DNA from 2 places in the Telluria sp. Soil_C_11 genome. Region 2 is predicted to be linked to the other one. Evidence: predicted binding sites of a transcription regulator. Region 2 holds the regulator's gene; the other holds the start of a gene.
What was found. Region 2 encodes LexA, which represses DNA repair genes until DNA is damaged. Its sites were predicted from a motif close to ACTGTATNNNNATACAGT; they were not measured.

Region 1: AC3A6M_RS20145 (putative DNA modification/repair radical SAM protein) is a predicted target of LexA. The motif match lies at 1,946-1,963, and genes of this name have one in related genera.

Annotation. Positions count from the first base shown of each region.
Region 1 is NZ_JBDGIN010000015.1:74,037-80,161, forward strand. It holds gene AC3A6M_RS20140 (UdgX family uracil-DNA binding protein) at 1-707, opposite strand, end outside; gene AC3A6M_RS20145 (putative DNA modification/repair radical SAM protein) at 704-1,933, opposite strand; gene AC3A6M_RS20150 (SEL1-like repeat protein) at 2,182-3,747, opposite strand; gene AC3A6M_RS20155 (EAL domain-containing protein) at 3,758-5,962, opposite strand; gene AC3A6M_RS20160 (HDOD domain-containing protein) at 6,003-6,125, opposite strand, start outside.
Region 2 is NZ_JBDGIN010000008.1:116,147-122,271, forward strand. It holds gene AC3A6M_RS15085 (cystathionine gamma-synthase family protein) at 1-90, shown strand, start outside; gene AC3A6M_RS15090 (tetratricopeptide repeat protein) at 178-978, shown strand; gene AC3A6M_RS15095 (tetratricopeptide repeat protein) at 1,063-1,818, shown strand; gene lexA (transcriptional repressor LexA) at 1,864-2,508, opposite strand; gene rpsF (30S ribosomal protein S6) at 2,765-3,148, shown strand; gene priB (primosomal replication protein N) at 3,190-3,483, shown strand; gene rpsR (30S ribosomal protein S18) at 3,523-3,813, shown strand; gene rplI (50S ribosomal protein L9) at 3,847-4,299, shown strand; gene AC3A6M_RS15125 (replicative DNA helicase) at 4,495-5,880, shown strand; gene AC3A6M_RS15130 (DUF47 domain-containing protein) at 6,002-6,125, shown strand, end outside.

The DNA of each region.
Region 1 (6,125 bases), on a different contig from region 2:
CGCGCCGGGTTGAACACGCTGCGGTAATAGGTCAGCCACAGGGCTTCGCCAGTGTCTTCGAGATCGTCGGAATTCTTCACCAGCGGACCGGTGTTGTGCAGGGTCTGGCCATCCCACAGCACGCTGGCCTCGGGCGTGGCAATCATCCAGCTGACCCGGCCCATGCGGGAAATGAAATGCTCGGCCACCTGGGGCAGCACGTCGTGCTGCGGTTCGTACCAGGCGACGAAGCGCGGCGGCCCGGCCTCGGGCGGTCGCTCGCGGAATCGGATGTAGGCATGCATGTCGTGCTCCTCGCGGTGCACCGCCTTCACCATCGCATGCAGGCGCGCGCCATCCTCGTCGGCCGGCGACTGCACCTCGTGCTCGCCCTGCTGCCAGCGCCAGATCACGCGGTACAGGAAGGCCCAGCGGTCCGGCACGCGGCAGCAGGCGGCGCTTTGCAGCATGTCCATCAGCGAGCGCGGGATGTGCGGCGGTGGGTGGCGCGGGGCATCCGGCGCTGGCGGCGGGTTGGAAGGATTATGCGTTGGCTCGGCCGTGGACGGCGCACCCGAGAACAGGTCGCCGCCCGCGTGCGGGGTGCTCCAGGTGACCGCTTCCGGCGGCACGTCGTGCACCAGCAGCTCGCGCGCCGCCTCGCGCCATGCGGCGAAGGTCTCGACCAGCAGCGGCTGGCCCGCGCGCTGGTGGTCGATGGCGCTCATGCCGCCTGCAACTCCGGCCACAGGTTCATCTGCTGCGGGGCGTCGGCCATGGTCCGGCGCAGCAGTTCGGAAGAGGCGGCCCCTTGCGCCGGCTTGTAGTCCGCGGTGACCACGAAAGGCGCCAGCTTCTTCAGGCTGCAGCGCAGGCGCGACAGGTCTTCCCAGCGGATGCGGCGCAGCCGGCGCAGGTCGATCAGGCGCTTGGCCGAGCGCAGCCCGATGCCGGGCACGCGCGCGATCATGCCCTCGTCGGCGCGGTTCAGGTCGAGCGGGAAGTGCTCGCGGTTGGACAGCGCCCAGGCCAGCTTGGGGTCGATGTCGAGCGCCAGGTTGCCGGCCGCCGGCATCAATTCGCCGGCCGTGAAGCCGTAGCCGCGCAACAGGAAGTCGGCCTGGTACAGGCGATGCTCGCGCAGCAGCGGCGGCGGCGCGGAAGGCACGCTGGACGGGCTCTGCGGAATCGGGGAAAACGCCGAGTAGTACACGCGCTTGAGCTTGTAGCTGCCGTACAGGGTCTGGGCCGTATTCAGGATGGTCTGGTCGTCGCTGGCGTCGGCGCCGACGATCATCTGGGTGCTCTGCCCGGCCGGCGCGAAGCTGGGCGCCTTCGGATGGTTGTCCTTTTCGTCGAGCCTGGTGCGGATCGAGCCCATCGCCAGCTTGATCGTGTGGACGTTCTTTTCGGGCGCCAGGCGGCTCACGCTGTCCTGGGTCGGCAGCTCGATGTTCACCGACAGCCGGTCGGCGTACTTGCCGGCCAGTTCGATCAGGCGCGGGTCGGCGTCCGGAATGGTCTTCAGGTGGATGTAGCCGCGGAAGTTATGTTCTTCGCGCAGGCGCCGCGCAACCTCGACCAGCTGCTCCATCGTGTAGTCGCTGGACTGGATGATGCCCGAGCTGAGGAACAGCCCGTCGATGTAATTGCGAAGATAGAAATCCTGGGTCAGCTTGACCACTTCGTCGACCGAAAAGCGGGCCCGCGGCACGTTCGAGGTGCGGCGGTTCACGCAGTACTGGCAATCGTAGATGCAGAAGTTGGTCAGCAGGATCTTCAGCAGCGACACGCAGCGCCCGTCCGGCGTGTAGCTGTGGCAGATGCCCATGCCGTTGGTGGCGCCGAGGCCGTCCTTGTCGACGGAATCTCGCCTGGGCGCCCCGCTGCTGGCGCAGGAAGCGTCGTATTTGGCGGCGTCGGCCAGGATCTCGAGTTTGTCTTTGAGTTCCATTGCGCAGTAAATACTGTATGGATGTACAGTATACCGCACTTTGTGTCGGGACAGCGGTGCGCGAACGCACGCAGCGCCATCGGGCCGCGTGGACGTTCAGCGCGCCGGCCAGCGCGCCCGCGGCGTCACGGGGCCTCGAAGGAGCGTAGCGAGCGGCGGCAGTTCCGTTCGAGAAGCGCAGCCGTACTTCGGTACAGCGAGCATCGCAGAACGGAACTGCAACGCGCAGCAGCTTCTTCGATGCCCCCTCACGCGGCGCCGACGTAGCCGTGGGCCTGGGCCAGCAACTCGGGCTCCATGCGTGCGGCGATGCGCTTGATATAGCTGGTGGCGGGAACGACGCCGGCGGCGCCGGCGCGGTGCAGCCAGGCATAGGCTTCGATCAGGTCCTTGTGGACGCCCTGGCCGCTGGCATACATGACCCCGAGGTTGAACTGGGCGCGCGCATGGCCCTGGCGGGCGGCGCACAGGTACCAGAAATGGGCGGCTTCGTAGTCGCGTTCGACGCCATGGCCGCTGTCGTAGCGCAGGCCGAGCGCGAACTGGGCCAGGGCATGTCCCTGGTCGGCGGCCTTGCGGTACCACTCGTAGGCCCGGCGCGGGTCGACGGCGCCGGAATCGTCGCGGTCCAGCAGCTGGCCCAGCATGTACTGGGCCGGCGCGTATTCCTGGTCGGCGGCCTTGCCGTACCAGAGCATGGCCTGGCCGGCGTCCTGGTCGACGCCGATCCCGTTCTCGAAGCGCAGCGCGAGGTCGAACTGGGCGCGCAGGTGGCCCTGTTCGGCGGCCTTGCGGTACCAGTCCAGCGCCTGCGGCGGGTCTTGCGGGACGCCGTGCCCCGCATCGATCAGCTGGGCGAGGTGGTACTGGGCGCCGGCGAAGCCCTGCTCGGCCGCCTTGCGGTACCAGTCGGCCGCCTGGCCGGCATCCTGGTCCACGCCCTGGCCGTGCTCGTAGCGCAGGCCGAGGTTGTCCTGGGCGCCGGCGTGCCCCTGCTCGGCGGCCTTGCGGAACCAGTGCAGCGCCAGGTCCGGATCGCGTGCGACCCCGTGGCCGCTGTCGTAGATGAGGGCCAGGTTGAACTGCGAGCTGGCGTGGCCCTGCTCGCCGGCGCGGCCGTACCACAGGACCGCCTTCTCGCTGTCCTGCGGCAGGTCCTGCCCTTTGTCGTAGCGCAGGCCGAGGTTGAACTGGGCCGGCGCGTAGCCCTGCTCGGCCGCCTTGCGGAACCAGTGGATGGCCTGCTGCACATCGCGTTCCACACCCTGGCCGCTGTCATAACGAAGGGCCAGGTTGAACTGGGAGCGCGCGTAATTCTGCTCGGCGGCGCGGCGGTACCATTCGATGGCGCGCCCGATGTCCTGGGCCACGCCCTTGCCGCCCTCGTACATCATGCCGAGGTTGTGTTGGGCGCCCGGGTCGCCCTGCTCGGCCGCCTTGCCGAACCAGTGCAGGGCCTGGTGCACGTCGGTGGGCATGCCCTGGCCCTTGGCGTACAGCCAGCCCAGGTTGTACTGGGCCGCCGCATAGCCCTGCTCGGCCGCCTGGGTGTACCAGTGCACGGCCTGCCCGAGGTCCTGCGCCACGCCCTGGCCCTTCTGGTACATCACGCCGAGGTTGTACTGGGCCTGTTCGAGGCCGGCGCTGGCCGCCATCCGGTACCAGGCCACCGCCAGCTCGTAGTTCTTCGGCACACCCTGGCCGTTCACGTACATGAAGCCGAGGCTGTGCTGGGCGCTGGCGACGCCGCGCTCGGCCAGCGCTTTTACACGCAGGAATTCAGCGGTGTGACCGGTGGCGGCGGTATCGGGCATGGCGCAACTCTTAGGCCTGGAAGGCCAGCACGTTGCCGCTGCCGGCCGGCAAACCCTGCCCGCGCAGCACGTCCGTGAAGCGGCCCAGCGGCATCGGACGGTGGTAGAGGTAGCCCTGCATCGTCATGCAGCCGTTCGCGCGCAGGTAGCGCGCCTGCGACTCCGTCTCGACGCCTTCGGCGATCAGGTTCAGGCCCAGCCCGCGCGCGATCGAGATGATCGCCAGCACCACCGGATAGTGGCCGTACTCGTCGTGGATCTCCTTGACGAAGGACTGGTCGATCTTGATCGTGTGGACCGGGAAGCGGTGCAGGTAGGCCAGCGAGGAATAGCCGGTGCCGAAATCGTCGATCGCGACCGACACGCCGAGCTGGCCCAGCTTGTTGAGCTGCTCGATCGCGTGCTGCGGATTGCGGATGCAGATGTTCTCGGTGATCTCGACTTCGATCTGGCTCGGCGCGATCCCGTAGCGCACCAGGGCGCCGCGCATCTTCTCGAAGAAGTCGCCGCGGTCCAGGTATTGCGGGGACAGGTTCAGCGACAGCCGCACCTGGTTGGCGCAGATGTTCTTCCACTGCAGCATGTCGCGGCACAGGGCGCCGATCATCCAGTCCGAGATCGGGATCATCAGTCCGTTCTCTTCGGCGAACGGCAGGAACTCGCCCGGCGTGACGATGCCGCGGGTCGGGTGGTTCCAGCGCATCAGCGCCTCGGCGCCGACGATGCGGCCGCTGGCGGCGTCGATCTGCGGCTGGTAGTACATCTCCAGCTCGTCGTTCTCCAGCGCGCGGCGCAGCATCTGGCCGAGCGCGATCTTCTGGTGCGAGATGTCCTGCATCGAGGCGTCGTAGAACGCGTGGCCGTTCTTGCCCTGCCCCTTGACCTGGTACATGGCGATGTCGGCGTGGCGCAGCAGTTCGTCGATCGACTCGCCGTGGCCCGGGTAGATCGCGATGCCGATCGAGGCCGAGATGTGGACCTGGTGGCCGTCCAGGTCGAACGGCAGCTGCAGGCACTCCAGGAACTTGTCGGCGACCATGCGCGCGTCGTCGCGGTCGCGCAGCTCGGGCAGCACGATGGTGAATTCGTCGCCACCCTGGCGCGCCAGGGTGTCGCCCTTGCGCAGGCATTCCTTCAGGCGCACCGCGACCTGCTGCAGCAGCTCGTCGCCCTTCACGTGGCCCAGGGTGTCGTTGACCAGCTTGAAGCGGTCCAGGTCGATGAACATCACCGCGAGCTCGGTCTGCTTGCGCTTGGCCTGGATCACGGCCAGGCCGAGCCGGTCCTTGAACAGGATGCGGTTCGGCAGGTCGGTCAGGATGTCGTGGTAGGCCTGGTAGGAGATGACTTCCTCGGCGCGCTTGCGGTCGGTGATGTCGCGCGCCACGCCGTAGGTGCCGAAGAATTCCAGCTTCTTCACTTCCTGGTCGGGCACGTGCATGCCGATCGCGTTCAGCGAGATCGTCATCAGGGTGTTGTTGAAGGTGCGTTCCTGGTTCGAGCCGGCGTGGCACTTCAGGCGCAGCTCGACGTTGCGCGAAGCGCGTTCGTCGACCCGGCGCTCGTTGAAGGAATAGCGCGCGCGCTCCAGGTCTTCTTCGTGCACCAGCACCGAATAATGCTGGCCGATCAGCTCTTCGCGCTTGTAGCCGAGCAGCTGGTAGGCGCGGTCGTTGACGAAGGTGAATTTGCCCTCGTGGTTCAGCGTATAGATGATGTCCGGCGAAGAGTCCACCAGGTAGCGGTACATCTTCTCCGAGTTTTCCAGCTGGTTCGCGATGCGGCTGTTGGCTTCCTCGAGGCGGCGCGCCTTGAGCGCGTTGCCGACCGTCTTGAGCAGCTCTTCGCGGCTGTAGGGCTTGCGCAGGTAGTCGTAGGCGCCGCGCTTGAGGGCGCCGATCGCGGCGTCGATCCCGACTTCGCCGCTCATCACGATGACGTCGGCGCCGACGCCCTTCTCGTTGATGAAGTCCATGATCTCGTGGCCGCCGATGTCGGGCAGGCGCAGGTCGAGCAGGACCAGGTCGAAGCGCAGTTTCGACAGGTGCGCCACGGCTTCGCTGCCGGTGGAAGCGGTGACGAGCTGGTAGCCGCGGCCCTGCAGCAGGTCGTACAGCGAGGACAGCAGGCGCGGCTCGTCGTCGACCAGCAGCAGACGGGGCTGCTCCAGGCCGGCCGGGAAGGCGGCTGGCGGCACGAGCGCATCATGGGACATGGGCGACGGGGCGCTGGCGGAGATGGGATTCATTGTTACCTTATACGGATCCGAGCGCGCGCACCGGCAATCCTGCCGGGGCGCCGGCGCCGGCATGCGCCGGCAGCAGAATTTCGAAACTGGTGCCGGTCTTGCCGCTGCGGCAGGCGATATGCCCGTTCAG
Region 2 (6,125 bases):
GTGTCGGTGGGGATCGAGGATACGCAGGATTTGCTGCGCGATTTCGGCGAAGCATTATCGCCGACATCATTGCAACATAACGCAACATAATAAACAGCGATCTTATGCATATTGGCTTGAAGTCCTGGCAATCTCTACCTACCATGAAGCTTCATTGCCCCTAACGTGGAGATTCAGATGAAAAAGTTATTGTGCGTATCCCTGATGCTGATTTCCGGCGTTGTATTTGCTGACGATCTGAATGAGGCAAATAAACTGTTGAATGCCAAGGAATATGGACGGGCGCTGCCTATCTATGCCCGGCTTGCAGAAGCAGGAAATGCGGAAGCACAATTTCGCCTTGGAGAAATGTACTGGTTTGGCGACGGTACTGCACCCGATCTGAAAAAGGCAGCTGCCTGGTTCCAGAAATCGGCAGCGGCCGGCAACAAGGATGCGGCGGAATCGCTGCAATCCCTGAACCGCCGCGAGACGCGAGGTAATGAAATCGTCTATTGGATGAAGGAATATAAAGGCGAAGATCTGACTTCGGGTAAATACGCCTGCGCTGCGCCGACCATTCCAGTCGTCTCGAAAACGAATTCCGAAATCAAGAAGGTTTCGGATGACGTGGCAACCTGGCAGGAATGCTATAACGGCGCCGTTGCCAATCTCAAGAGCCTGTCGCCGGTATTGAAACATGTGCCCAAGGATGTGCTCGACATGATGACGCCGGCGGAGATCAGCCAGACCCAGTCGCATCTCGATCAGGTGTTCGCGAATGTCGCACGTTCGATGGGCGATAGCGCGTCGGCGGTGCTGGCCCAGCGTGACGCCTGGTCCAAGGCGACCAATACCTACGTCGCCGATGTGAACAAGAAGAACGCCGAGGAAACCGCCCGCAACAAAATGCAGATCACGACCGATCTGCGCCGGGTGTACGAGGGGAATCAGGCACTGGCCAATGCCCCCCGGGGCGCCAATCCGGCAAATCACTGAACTTGCCGTTACAGTTGAGTAATTGGCACTCGCCGATCCAGGCGATATCATGTGCCATTACTCAACTGCATAGATCGATCGCACGTGAAAACTGTCGTTTTTTGCCTGAGCATGCTGTTGGCGGGAACCTGCTCCGCCGACGAGCTTGCTGCCGCCAATGCGGCGTTTACCAACAAGGATTATGCCGGCGCGCTGCAGCGCTATACGAAGCTGGCGAATGCCGGCAACATCGAGGCCCAGCAGCACCTGGGCGAAATGTACTTGTACGGCGAGGCCGGCGCCGTCGACGAGGCCAAGGCCGAGGCCTGGTTCCGCAAGGCCGCGGCGAAGGGCAATAGCGTCGCCATCGCTTCTCTCGACCTGATGCGCCGGCGCGGCGAACACCGTGCCGACATCGATTACTGGGTCGACAAATACGATGGCTCCGACCTGACCACCGGTCAATACCGCTGCCCGGCGCCGCGCTTTCCTACGGTTTCCAAGCAGAGCGACGAGATCGACCGGGTCTCGGCCAGCATGACGAAGTGGCAGGAATGCTATAACGCCCAGGCGCGCGCGCTGAATGAGGCGTCGCCGCTGACCAAGCGGATCCCCGCCGATGTGGCAAAGCTGATCAACAAGTCGGAGATGGAGCGGGCGGAGAAACGATTGGCCGAGGTCTATACCAACCTGACCGAGAGCGCCCAGGTCAAGGCCAAGCTGGTGCTGGCCGACTTTGCCGTGTGGCGCGACGCCACCGACGCCTGGGTCAAGGAACACAACGAGATCGTGAAGAGCACGCCGAGCCTGGAACGCGAGAAGGAACTCGAGAATCGGCGCAACAACCGCGTCAACAATTGACGCGCCGCCGGCCTGGCTTTGCGCCCGGCCGGCGTAGTACCTGGCTTAGTGCCAGGAACGCAGCAGGCCGACAGCCAGGCCTTCGAGCGCGAACTCGTCGTTCTGCGGATCGACCGTGATGACGGAGAAGTCCGGGTTTTCCGGCAGTAGTTCGATGGTGCTGCCGTTCTTGCGGTAGCGCTTGACGGTGACTTCGTCGCCGATGCGGGCAACCACGATCTGGCCGTTCTTGGCCGAATCCACTTTCTTGACAGCCAAAAAGTCGCCGTCGCAGATGCCGGCGTCGCGCATCGACCAGCCCCGGACCTTCAGCAGGAAGTCGGGCTTGGCCGAGAACATGGCCGGGTCGACCGAATAGGTGGCTTCGACGTGTTCCTGGGCCAGGATGGGCGAACCGGCGGCGACGCGGCCGACCAGCGGCAGCGACATCAGCAGGGCGGCCGGCACTGCGGGCAGCGGAGCGTTGTCGGTCGCGGCGCTGCCGACCAGGCGGATGCCGCGCGAGGTGCCGGGAGAAATTTCGATCGCGCCCTTGCGCGCCAGGGCTTGCAGGTGTTCTTCGGCTGCGTTGGCCGAGCGGAAGCCAAGCTCCTGGGCGATTTCGGCGCGGGTCGGCGGGAAACCGGTGTTGTCGATGGCTTCCTTGATCAGGTTGAGGATCTGTTCTTGCCGTGCGGTGAGCTTAAGCATGGTGTATGTGCGTAGATGAGCGGGGTGCGAGTGAAACTCGATACCCTGTATTTTTGTACAGTATTGCGCCGGGCGCAAGGGGATTCCGTGCGTTTTGGCGGTTTTTTTTGCCTGGCGGGCACAGCCAATGCCCGCTGGACCGCACACGGCGATTGAGCTCTTGACGTTTTTACGGTTATAATGTCGGGCTTTCCCTTCCCACACTCGTCTTGACGCCGAGGTGGGCATTTGTTTAAACGTCCTTAAGGAGTGTTGCATGCGTCATTATGAAATCGTGTTTATCGTCCACCCGGACCAGAGCGAGCAGGTCCCGGCGATGATCGAGCGCTACAAGACCACGGTCACCTCGCGCGGCGGTAACATCCACCGCGTCGAAGACTGGGGCCGCCGTCAAATGGCTTACCAGATCCAGAAGCTGCCGAAGGCACACTACATCTGCATGAACATCGAGTGCGACAACGAGACCCTGGTCGAGCTGGAAACCGCATTCAAATTCAATGATGCCGTGCTGCGTCATCTGACCGTCAAGATGAAGAAGGCCGAAACCGCACCGTCGCCGATGATGAAGTCGGTGCAGCGCGAAGACGCAGCCAAGAGCCACCGCGCCGAAGCTGCCGCCGCTCCGGTCGCAGCCGCCTAATCCGTTCAGACTAGAAACGCGGAAAGAAGCGCGCAAGGGCAGTGAACGAGCTGTTGCTGGTCGCAAGCATCGCGGAACGCGATATCCTGCGCTACACCCCGGCCGGCATTCCCATCGTCAGCGGCATCCTGCAGCATGGATCGCAGCAGACGGAGGCGGGAATAGCCAGGCAGGTCGAGTTCGAGATCGCCGCGGTTGCCGCGGGAGATATTTCGGGCCGATTCGCCGATGCCGAACTGGGAGCGGTACACCAGTTCAGGGGATTTCTGGCCAAGAAGAACCGCAACAGCAAAGCCCTGGTGTTTCACATCATTGATTTCAGTGCCGCCGCATAAAAACATTGCGGCCACCCATTTAGATACAGGAGCCTCAAAATGGCATTCGGTAAAAAGTTCGACAAAAACAAAGCCAAGGAAAAACTGAAGCGCAAACAGCAGAACCCGCTGTTCAAGCGCAAGAAGTTCTGCCGCTTCACCGCTGCAGGCGTGGAACAGGTTGACTACAAAGACGTCGACACCCTGAAGGATTTCGTCCAGGAAAACGGCAAGATCATGCCGGCACGCCTGACCGGCACCAAGGCGCACTACCAGCGCCAAGTGGATACCGCGATCAAGCGCGCCCGCTACCTGGCCCTGCTGCCGTACACCGACCTGCACAACGCTTAATCGTCGGTCACGACACGTATACTGGAGAATAATATGCAAGTCATCCTGCTGGAAAAAGTCGTCAACGTCGGCAACCTGGGCGACGTGGTCAAGGTCAAGGACGGTTACGCACGTAACTTCCTGATCCCGCAAAAGAAAGCCCGCCGTGCTACCGAATCGGCCGTGGCCGAGTTCGAAGTCAAGCGCGCCGAACTGGAAAAGGCAGCCGCCGAGAAGCTGGCAGCCGCACAAGCCCAAGGCGAGAAGCTGAACGGCATGACCATCACCATCGCCCAGAAAGCTGGCGTGGATGGCCGTCTGTTCGGTTCCGTGACCAACTTCGACATCGCTGAAGCCCTGAGCAAGCAAGGTTTCGCCGTCGAAAAGGCCAACGTGCGCATGCCGACCGGCCCGCTGAAGACCACCGGCGAGCACCCGGTTGCCGTCGCTCTGCACACCGACGTCGTCGTCGACGTGACCGTTGCGGTCGTGGGCGAAGCTGCCTAAGTAATACAGTAGTACCCCGTCGTCCCCGCGCAGTCGGGGACCCAGGTTTGCTCGCGCATTGATGGCGGCAACAGAACTTGGGTCCCCGCCTTCGCGGGGACGACGCTTTTTGGGTGACCAAAAAACGTCGCTTTTTCTTTTTAGAAAATCACCAATCATTTCAGCCGGCGATGCGGAAAAGGTATAATGTCGGCCATGAACACCTCAGCAGACCCGCAGATCGAGTCGCTCCGCATTCCCCCGCATTCCATCGAAGCAGAACAGTCCGTCATCGGCGGCCTGCTGCGCGATAACGCGGCGTGGGACCGTATTGCCGACTTCATGCATGCGGAGGACTTCTACCGCTACGACCACCGGATCATCTTCGAACAGATGGTCCGCCTGATCAATGCCGGCAAGCCTGCCGACGTCATCACCGTTTACGAGTCGCTCGTCCAGCTCGGCAAGGCCGAGGAAGTGGGCGGGCTGCAGTACCTCAACGCGATGGCGCAGAACACGCCGTCCGCCGCCAACATCCGCCGTTACGCCGAGATCGTGCGCGACCGCGGCGTGCTGCGCCAGCTCATCACCGTGGCCGATGAAGTCTCGGCCAAGGCCTTCAATCCGCAGGGCGCCGAGGTCAAGCAGATCCTCGACGAAGCCGAATCCCGGATCTTCGCGATCGCCGAGCAGGGCGCCCGCGGCGCCCAGGGCTGGATCCCGGTGCAGCCGCTGCTGACCCAGGTGGTCGAGCGCATCGACGAACTCTACAGCCGCGAAAACCAGGGCGAGATCACCGGCGTCCCGACCGGCTTCATCGACCTCGACAAGATGACGTCCGGCCTGCAGCCGGGCGACCTGGTGATCGTCGCCGGCCGTCCGTCGATGGGCAAGACCGCGTTCTCGGTCAACATCGGCGAGGCGGTCGCGGTCGAGGCCGGCCTGCCGGTCGCGATCTTCTCGATGGAGATGGGCGGCGCCCAGCTGGCCATGCGTATGCTGGGCTCGATCGGCCAGCTCGACCAGCACCGCCTGCGTACCGGCAAGCTGATCGACGAAGACTGGCCGCGCCTGACGCACGCGATCCAGAAGATGAACGACGCCCAGATCTTCATCGACGAGACGCCGGCGCTGAATCCGATCGAGATGCGTGCCCGCGCGCGCCGCCTGGCGCGGCAATGTGGCAAGCTCGGCCTGATCATCGTCGACTACCTGCAGCTGATGCAGGGTTCCAAGCCGGGCGACAACCGCGCTTCCGAGATCTCGGAGATTTCGCGTAGCCTGAAAGGCCTGGCCAAGGAACTGGGTTGCCCGGTGATCGCACTGTCCCAGCTGAACCGATCGCTGGAACAACGTCCGAACAAACGCCCGGTCATGTCCGACCTGCGCGAATCGGGCGCTATCGAGCAGGACGCGGACGTCATCATCTTCCTGTACCGCGATGAAGTGTACAACCCGGATTCGCCGGACAAGGGTACCGCCGAGATCATCATCGGCAAGCAGCGTAACGGCCCGATCGGCGCCGTGCGACTGACCTGGATGGGCATGTATACCAAGTTTGGCAATTACAGCGGCAGTCTGTCCATTTACCAGGGCGACTAAGTCGATATAACCGCCGCGCGGGTCAAAAACCGGGGTCAGAGCCCTTTTAAGAGCAACACCGGGCTCTGACCACTGCGCGGCCTTTTAAGCAAGATCCAAGAGATTTACCAACGGAGAACCTATGTTTGGACGCCTGATGCCCACGGAGGGCAAATTTTTCGACCTGTTCAACCAGCACGCAGCGCTTTGCGTGAAGGGTGCGCAGGAGATGGTCGGCCTGATGACCAATTTCGACGACCTGGAAA